DNA from 4 places in the Streptomyces sp. NBC_01334 genome. Region 4 is predicted to be linked to each of the others. Evidence: riboswitches for the same ligand, from Rfam matches in the RefSeq annotation. Region 4 holds a riboswitch; each other region holds the start of a gene.
The links. Region 4 has a riboswitch for S-adenosylmethionine ahead of thrC (threonine synthase). Riboswitches for the same ligand answer to the same signal wherever they lie in the genome.

Region 1 (2,195 bases), 4.5 Mb from region 4:
GCCCGCGCCTGGAGGTTCACCGCGCCGCCCTTGAGCGCCGCCTCGTTGGCCCTGCCGACGCTGCCGATCGCGTCCACCTGGCCGGACTGGAGGCTGCCGGTGCGCACGCCCGCCTCGGGCACCACCTTGAACACCAGCTTGTCCAGGTAGGCCTCGCCCTGCTTGGTCCACAGGGAGGAACCCCAGGCGTACTTGGCGCGCTTGGCCAGGGTGATCGACTGGTTCTGCACATAGCCGTTCAGCACGAACGGCCCGGATCCGACCACTCCCTTGCTGCACTTCTCCTGCGGGCTCCTGCGCACGCTCGCCGACGACTCGATCCCCAGCGAGTGCGTGGCCGTGGCCTGGAGGAACTGCGCGTTGGGCTGCTTGAACTTCACCCGCACCGTGAGCGGGTCCACGGCGGTGGTGCTCTCCACACCGCTCAGGTACCCCTGGGCGAGTGTGGCGAGGGCGCCGAGCTTCGGCACCGCGTCGAAGTTGTCCTTGACCACCTGCGCGGTGAGCGGTGTCCCGTCGCTGAAGGTCACCCCTGATCTCAGGTGGAACGTGAACGTCGTGGTGTCCGCGCTGACGTCCCAGCTCTTCGCGAGCCACGGCACGATCTTGCCGGTCTTGGGGTCCTGGTCGGTCAGGGAGTCCACGACCTGACGCAGTGAGTAGATGGTGTCGTTGCTGCCCACCTGCTGCGGATCCACGCAGCCGGCGTCGGAACCCACCGCGAAGGTCAGGGTGCCACCCGACTTGGGGCTGCCGCCCTCGCCGCTCGAGCTGCCGCTGCCGCTCGACGAGCAGGCGCTGAGCAGAAGGCTGCCGGTCACGAGTGCGGCGAGCGCCGCCCACCGGGGGGTACGGGAATCCGGATGCGCTGTCACGGGATGGTTCTCCTACTCCAAGGTCACCGCGCGCATGCCGGTGCGGAACGCGGCATGGCGATGCGCGGAGGGTGCCGGCCACGCACGGGCCGGCACTGCTCAGAACTGTTCAGGGGGAGGGGGTGTCGACGACCGGGTCGATGGCGACGTCGACGACGGCGTGACCGCGCTGTGTGCGAGGGTCAGCCTGCGGGGTGGGGCGTGATCAGCCCTGACACAGACAGCTGGCGGAGCGCTGCAGGTCGATGTGGCGCCTGCGCGAGAAACCGGAGAACAGTTCCGCGGTCGCGATCGAGGCACTCAGGTTGCCGCTGTGCCGCACGCTGGTCCTCCACATCTCAGGCCCCTGGAACGGGGCCACGCGCTTGCAGGGTCGGTGACCCTGCCGGGCTTTCACCTGGAGCACCCCACCGCGGAGGAGGGTTGCCGGTCAGCTAGCCAGGGCTTGATGCTGACACTCAATGCCGGGGTCGATCTTACGGAGTACTGACATTATCCGTCAATATCGGTAGGAGAGTTGAACGGCTCCGCCGCACCGGCCCGGACGGCGGGTGCGGCGGAGCGGCGTCAGCGCGCGCCGGCCGCCCGTGCGGTGGGGAGGGCAGCGGCGTGGCCGCTACGGCTTGCGGGCGAGGCCGCCGTGTTCGCCGATCACGTCGGGGGCGGGGGAGGTGGCCTCCGGGCGCCAGAGGGGGACCGAGACGACTCCGGGCTCCAGGAGCTCCAGGCCGTCGAAGTACGCCGTGATCTCGTCGACGGAGCGCAGGTTGTACGGGACGGCGCCGCTTTCGTTGTAGGCGTCCTGGGCCTCTTCGAAGACCGGGTCGATGCCCCGCGAACCGTCGTTGACGGAGAGGTAGCTGCCGGACGGCAGTGCCGCCATCAGGCTGTTGACGATGGAACGGGCCTGGTCGTGGTCGGCGACGTGGCCCAGGATGTTGCTGAGGATGAGCGCGGTGGGACGGCTGAAGTCCAGCGTCTCCGCGGCGCTCGCCAGGATGCGCTCCGGGTCCAGCACGTCGGCGTCGACGTAGGAGGTCGCGCCCTCCGCGGTGGAGTAGAGCAGGGCGCGGGCGTGGGCCAGGACCAGCGGGTCGTTGTCGACGTAGACGATCCGCGTCTCGGGGGCGAGACGCTGGGCGACCTCGTGGGTGTTCTCGGCGGTAGGCAGGCCGGTTCCGACGTCCAGGAACTGCCGTATGCCCGCCTCGGAGACCAGGTACGTGATGTTGCGGCGCAGGAAGGCGCGGCTGCTGCGCGCGATGGTGACGATGCCGGGGAACACGGCGGTGTAGGCGTCACCGGCCTGCTCGTCGACGG
Region 2 (2,195 bases), 3.7 Mb from region 4:
GACGGAGGCCACTCCGCGCTGCGTCCGCTGTACGACGCCAGCGCGCACCGGTACACCGGACCCGCCCTCGCCCCCGTGCTCAGCGACGACTGGTCCGGGCGCATCGTCAGCAGCCACGGCCCCGACATCGCCCGGGACCTGGCCCGGCACTTCGGCGGCGGCCGGCCCACCCTGTACCCGTGCGGCCAGGTATCCCAGATCGAGGCCGTCGAGCGGATGTGCGCCCAGGGCATCGAGGAGGCCGCCCAGCGCGCCGGAGCGGCCGACGCCGAGGAGGCGGAGCGCACCGCCGCCCTCGACACGCTGCTCACCACGCTCGGGGTGCTGGAGCGAGGGCTCGGTGCCCACGAGTACCTGATCAGCGATCAGATCACCGCTGCCGACGTCGAGTTGTGGGTCGCCCTGGTCCAACTCGACACCGTGCACCGCTACCACCTGGACGCGGGGGCCGTGCACCGCATCGCCGACCACCCCGCGCTGTGGGCCTACGCCCGCCGGCTGGCCGCTCGTCCGGCCTTCGGCGCCCACCTCGACCTGGACGCCATCGCCCGCCGCCACCACGCCCGTTGCCAGGGCCTGGAGGCCGCCGGCGCCGCTGTCCAGATCCTGGACTGGGAGACCCACGCGGAAGCCGGTGCGGCGGTCCGACCGCAGGTCAACCGGCCCTGACCCGGTCCATCCACCGGACCGCCGTTGACATTCGTTCGGGCAACTGTCTTACTTACGGCCCAGAACGGTCATGAGCGTCAGCGACAAGCCCTGGCTAGCTGACCGGCAACCCTCGCTCCGCGGTGGGGTGCCCCAGGTGACGACCGGACCGACGTTTCGGTAATGACGTATCGGTAAGCGCGAGGGCCCCTCAGGGGCCGGAACAGTGATGGAGACGGACATGTACGCAGCTCATCGGACGGCGCCCCGTCGCCCCCGGGGCTGCGTACGGCCGTACCTCGACATCCTCGTCGCCAACCGCGCCGTCGATCTCCTGCGCGTGAACAGCGCACTGTGTACCGCACCGGGCCGTGCCCGCTGTCGGGGCTGAACGAACCCCTCGCACCGCAGCCCCGCCTCCGCGTTCCTGACGAACACCGCCCGAGCGGTGTGCCGTTGTCCGCCCCACCCCGGTCTCCTGTACGCATCCGTGCGCCATGCCCTGTTCGCGCCCGCGGAGCGGTTCCCGCCGCCCCGCCGAAGCGCGTCCGGCCACGCACGTCCGCCGTGACCCGGGGTGTCCCACTCCCGCCGGAGCCCCTCATGAGTGAACCCCCAGGCGCCGTGACCCTCGCCGAGCCCGCACCCGCCATCGACGTCCCGTCGGAGAAGCTCACCGCCCAGCGCGTCCAGCCGCTGCGCAAGCCCGGCCGCTGGATCGCCACCGCCGTGGCCCTGGTCCTGGTGGCGCAGTTCACGCACGGACTGATCTCCAACCCCTTCTACCAGTGGGACCGCTTCGGCTACTGGTTCCTGCGGCCGGTCATCCTCGACGGACTGCTGATCACCCTCGAAGTGGCCGCCTACAGCGCGGTGCTGGGCCTCCTCGGCGGCATCCTGCTCGCCCTCGCCCGGCTCTCGAAGAGCCCGGTGCTGCGCGCGGTCAGCTGGACCTACGTGTGGGCGCTGCGCTCCATCCCGCTGATCGTGGTGCTGCTCTTCCTCTACAACTTCAGCGCCCTGTACCAGACCCTGAGCGTGGGGGTCCCCTTCGGCCCGGCGTTCTTCCGCTTCGACGAGTCCCGGCTGGCCACCGACATGGTGATCGCCGTCGTCGGCCTCAGCCTCAACGAGGCGGCCTACGCCGCCGAAGTGGTCCGCGGCGGCATCCTCTCCGTCGACCAGGGCCAGCACGAGGCGGCCGCCGCCCTCGGCCTGCCCAAGCGCTACCAGTTCTGGAAGATCGTCTTCCCGCAGGCCCTGCGGTCGATCACGCCGAACTACGTCAACCAGCTGATCGGCCTGGTCAAGTCCACCTCGCTGGTCTTCTACGTGTCGCTGCTCGACCTGTTCGGCACCGCGCAGACCATGGGCGCCACCTATCCCGGCGACATCGTGCCGCTGCTGCTGGTCGTCACCGTCTGGTACCTGATCCTGACCAGCCTCGTCTCCGTCGTCCAGTTCTACGTCGAGCGCTACTACGCCCGGGGCGCCACGCGTTCCCTGCCGCCGACGCCGCTTCAGAAACTGCGGACCGGTCTCACCGA
Region 3 (2,195 bases), 1.7 Mb from region 4:
ACGCGCAGATCGCCGGGTTCGTGGTGGCGCTGCGGGCCAAGGGCGAGACCGTCGCGGAGATCAACGGACTCGTCCGGGCGATGTACGAGCACGCCAACCTGATCGAGGTGCCCGGCCGGACCGTCGACATCGTCGGCACCGGCGGTGACGGCGCGAAGACGGTCAACATCTCCACGATGTCGGCGATCGTCGTGGCCGGCTCGGGCGCCACGGTCGTCAAGCACGGCAACCGGGCGGCGTCCTCCGCGTCCGGCGCCTCCGACGTCCTGGAGAAGCTCGGCGTCAATCTGGAGCTGACCCCGCGGCGGGTGGCCGAGGTGGCCCAGGAGGCCGGGATCACCTTCTGCTTCGCGATCAAGTTCCACCCGGCGCTGCGTCATGTGGGCGCCGCGCGCGGCCAGTTGGGTATCCGCACGGTGTTCAACGTGCTCGGCCCGCTGACCAACCCCGCCAAGGTGCGGGCCCAGGCGGTCGGGGTCGCGGACCCGCGGATGGCGCCGGTCGTCGCGGGCGTCTTCGCCGAGCGCGGCAACTCCTCCCTGGTCTTCCGGGGCGACGACGGTCTCGACGAGCTGACCACGACCGCCACGTCCCACGTGTGGGTCGTCCGCGACGGCAAGGTCACCGAGGAGACCTTCGACCCGCGTGACGTCGGGCTCGAGCTGGTCCCGGTCGAGGCTCTGCGGGGCGGGGACCCGTCGTACAACGCGGAGGTCGCCCGCCGCCTTCTGGAGGGCGAGACGGGACCGGTGCGGGACGCCGTGCTGCTGAACTCGGCGGCGGCGCTGGTGGCCCTGGAGCCGGGCTCCGGAACCCTTGCCGGGCAACTGCGCGACGGCATGGACAAGGCGGCCGAGTCGATCGACTCGGGTGCGGCCAAGCGGGCGCTGGACCGCTGGGTCGCCGCCACCCAGGCGTGACGCCTCACCGCTGAAGGCCGTCCCGCGATCCGGACACGGGTTGCGGGACGGCGATCACTTCACGTACGTTCCTGTATCAGGTCATGAGTGACAGTCATGAGGCCCCGGCCGACTGTCCGGCAACCCTCCGTCCGTGGCGGGGTGCCCCGGGTGAAGACCAGGTCGTAGGCAGCGAGGTCTACGGCAAGCGCGGACCCCTCGCACTCTTCTGAGTGAGTACCGCCAGGGGTCCTGGTCGTTCGAGGGAGCCTTCCGTGAGCAAGCGAATGCGATAGGGCGTAGAGCCCCGCCTCCGCACACCCCTTTCACCTTCCTCCGTGCTCGAGCCATGCCCGCTCGCACGGTGGTTCCCCCTTGCCTCTCACGGGAGTTCGCCATGTCTGTCTCCACCGCTGCCGCCGCCCGTACCGTTTGTGCCCCGCTGCCCGTTCTCGGCCGGGATGTCACGGTCCCGCTCGTGACGGGCGGCGAGGTCACCTACGCGGCGCTCGACTACGCGGCCAGCGCCCCCGCCCTCCAGCGCGTCTGGGACGACGTGGCGGCCTACGCCCCGTACTACGGCAGCGTCCACCGGGGCGCCGGCTACCTCTCGCAGCTCTCCACGGACCTCTTCGAGAACGCCCGCAGGACGGTGGCCGAGTTCCTGGACTGCCGCCCCGACGACCAGCTGGTCTTCACCCGCTCGACGACGGACTCCCTCAACCTGCTGGCTCGGGCCCTCCCGGCCGGCTGCCAGGTCTTCGTCTTCGAGACCGAGCACCACGCCTCGCTGCTGCCCTGGCAGGACGCCCGGGTCACCTACCTGAACGCCCCGCGCACCCCGCGCCAGGCCGTCGAGACGCTGGAGCGGGCCCTCGCCGACCGTGACCCCCACGGCCCGGCCCTGGTCTGCGTCACCGGCGCCTCGAACGTCACCGGCGAGCTGTGGCCGGTACGCGAGCTGGCGGCCGCCGCGCACGCCCACGGCGCCCGGATCGTCCTGGACGCGGCCCAGCTGGCCCCGCACCACCCGGTCTCCGTGCAGGAGCTCGACGTCGACTGGATCGCCTTCTCCGGTCACAAGCTGTACGCGCCCTTCGGTTCCGGCGTGCTGGCCGGCCGCGCCGACTGGCTGGTGGCGGCCGACCCGTACCTCGCGGGCGGCGGCGCCAGCCGCAAGGTCACGCGGCGCGAGGACGGGGGAGTGGACGTGGAGTGGCACGAGAGCGCCGCCCGCCACGAGGCCGGCTCCCCGAACGTGATCGGCGCCTACTCCATCGCCTCGGCGTGCAAGGC
Region 4 (2,195 bases):
TGTCGAGGACGTACGGACCGTCCGCGGGGTTGCCGATGGCCAGCGACTTGGCGATGGTGTTCGGCTTCTGGGGGCGGACCACGTCGTGCCCGGCCTTGTAGGCCACGGACACCGGGGAGCAGCCCTCGGCCTGCGCGCCGAAGATCTTGTACGGCTTGTCCTCGACCAGCCCGAGCTTGATCAGCTCCTGGAGGCCCTTGTCGATCTTCGTGAGCTGGGAGCCGGAGGCGATCGGCACGACCAGCTGGTCCGGCAGCCGCCAGCCGAGCTGCTCACAGATCTCGTACGCCAGCGTCTTGGAACCCTCGGCGTAGTACGGCCGCAGGTTGACGTTGACGAAGCCCCAGCCCTCGCCCGCCGAGTCGCCGATGAGCTCGGAGCAGAAGCGGTTGACGTCGTCGTAGTTGCCCTCGATGCCGACGAGCTCGCCGCCGTAGATCGCGGCCATGACGACCTTGCCCTGCTCCAGGTCGTGCGGGATGAACACGCAGGACCGGAAGCCCGCCCGGGCGGCGGCGGCGCCGACGGCACCGGCCAGGTTGCCCGTGGAGGAGCAGGAGAGAGTGGTGAAGCCGAACGCGCGGGCGGCCTCGATGGCCTGGGCGACGACGCGGTCCTTGAAGGAGTGCGTCGGGTTGCCGGAGTCGTCCTTGACGAAGAGCTTGCCGGCGTCGACACCCAGTTCACGGGCGAGGTTGTCGGCCTGGACGAGCTTGGTCCAACCGGGGTTGATGTTGGGCTTGTCGGCCACGTCCGCGGGGACGGGCAGCAGCGGCGCGTAGCGCCAGATGTTCGCGGGCCCCGCCTCGATGCGCTTGCGGAGCTCCTCCGTGTCGTAGGAGGAGAAGTCGTAGGCGATCTCGAGCGGGCCGAAACACTCCTCGCAGGCGAAGACCGGGCCGAGGGGCACGCGGTGGCCGCACTCGCGGCAGGTCAACGCCGCGGCCGGACCGAGGTCGACAGCAGAGGACGTCGTAGAGTCGGTGGTGCTTGCAACAGTCTGCGCAGCCATGTGAGGCGAGGCCCTTTCTCCTCATCTTCCTCACGACGCATCTCGCCGTGAGACGGATTTGGCACCTTCCCGAGCCGGGAGCCTCGCGAAGCGATCACCACGTGGATCAGTGATCGTTACGAGACCGGCTGGAGGGTTGCCGGGGCTTCATCGGGCCGTATCCCTCTGCCCCTCTGGATGAGCGGTATGAAGTTGTGAACGGGGGGCGACCTCGGACATGCGATGGTCATCCGCGTTGTTCAAGACTGTAACCGAAGGCCAGGACAGTTGAGATAGTCGTCCGAACCGCGAGATGGATCACACGGTCACCTCCTGTGCACCCGGTGTGATCACGACAGTGAGGAGCCGCAGACTGTGCTTCGAGAAACTGAGCGCTGGCTGGCCACCCGCTCCTGGTCCGTGACCGATCGTCCGCTCCACCGGATCCTGGCCGCCAAGCGCGCCACGAACCAGTCGGTGTCCGTCGTCCTGCCCGCGCTGAACGAGGAGGAGACGGTCGGTGACATCGTCGCGGTCATCCGTCACGACCTCATGCACCAGGTCCCGCTCGTCGACGAGATCGTCGTCGTCGACTCGGGATCGACCGACCGTACGTCCGAGGTGGCCGCGGCGGCCGGCGCGCGGGTCGTCCACCGGGACGACATCCTGCCGCGGATACCGGCCGTGCCCGGCAAGGGCGAGGTCCTGTGGCGCTCCCTGCTGGTCACCACCGGGGACATCGTCTGTTTCATCGACGCCGATCTGAGGGAGTTCTCCTCGGACTTCGTCTCGGGGATCGTCGGCCCGCTGCTCACCGACCCCGGGGTGGATCTGGTCAAGGGCATGTACGACCGCCCGCTGGGCGGCGCGGCCGGCCAGGGCGGCAGGGTCACCGAGCTGATGGCCCGCCCGCTGCTCAACATGCACTGGCCGCAGCTGGCCGGGTTCGTGCAGCCGCTCGGCGGCGAGTACGCGGCCCGCCGCGGTCTGCTGGAGCAGCTGCCCTTCCCCGTCGGCTACGGCGTGGAGCTGGGCATGCTGGTGGACGCCCTGCACCTGGTGGGCCTGGACGCCCTCGCCCAGGTCGACATCGGCGTGCGCAAGCACCGTCACCAGGACGGGCAGGCGTTGGGCCGGATGGCGGCGGCCATCTACCGCACCGCCCAGCTCCGGCTGGCCCGCGGGCACCTGATCCGCCCGTCCC

Region 1: linked by a shared signal. The riboswitch ahead of OG736_RS40465 (putative leader peptide) and the one ahead of thrC (threonine synthase) in region 4 are both predicted to bind S-adenosylmethionine.
Region 2: linked by a shared signal. The riboswitch ahead of OG736_RS37110 (amino acid ABC transporter permease) and the one ahead of thrC (threonine synthase) in region 4 are both predicted to bind S-adenosylmethionine.
Region 3: linked by a shared signal. The riboswitch ahead of OG736_RS13150 (aminotransferase class V-fold PLP-dependent enzyme) and the one ahead of thrC (threonine synthase) in region 4 are both predicted to bind S-adenosylmethionine.

What each region holds. Positions count from the first base shown of each region.
Region 1 covers NZ_CP130718.1:9,096,251-9,098,445, forward strand. Annotated here, with positions in the region: gene OG736_RS40460 (ABC transporter substrate-binding protein) at 1-875, opposite strand, end outside; gene OG736_RS40465 (putative leader peptide) at 1,081-1,212, opposite strand; SAM riboswitch class IV at 1,232-1,341, opposite strand; gene OG736_RS40470 (SAM-dependent methyltransferase) at 1,492-2,195, opposite strand, start outside.
Region 2 covers NZ_CP130718.1:8,321,835-8,324,029, forward strand. Annotated here, with positions in the region: gene OG736_RS37105 (glutathione S-transferase C-terminal domain-containing protein) at 1-669, shown strand, start outside; SAM riboswitch class IV at 736-855, shown strand; gene OG736_RS37110 (amino acid ABC transporter permease) at 1,252-2,195, shown strand, end outside.
Region 3 covers NZ_CP130718.1:2,888,554-2,890,748, reverse strand. Annotated here, with positions in the region: gene trpD (anthranilate phosphoribosyltransferase) at 1-920, shown strand, start outside; SAM riboswitch class IV at 1,000-1,116, shown strand; gene OG736_RS13150 (aminotransferase class V-fold PLP-dependent enzyme) at 1,297-2,195, shown strand, end outside.
Region 4 covers NZ_CP130718.1:4,584,015-4,586,209, forward strand. Annotated here, with positions in the region: gene thrC (threonine synthase) at 1-1,012, opposite strand, end outside; SAM riboswitch class I at 1,031-1,196, opposite strand; gene OG736_RS20415 (glucosyl-3-phosphoglycerate synthase) at 1,367-2,195, shown strand, end outside.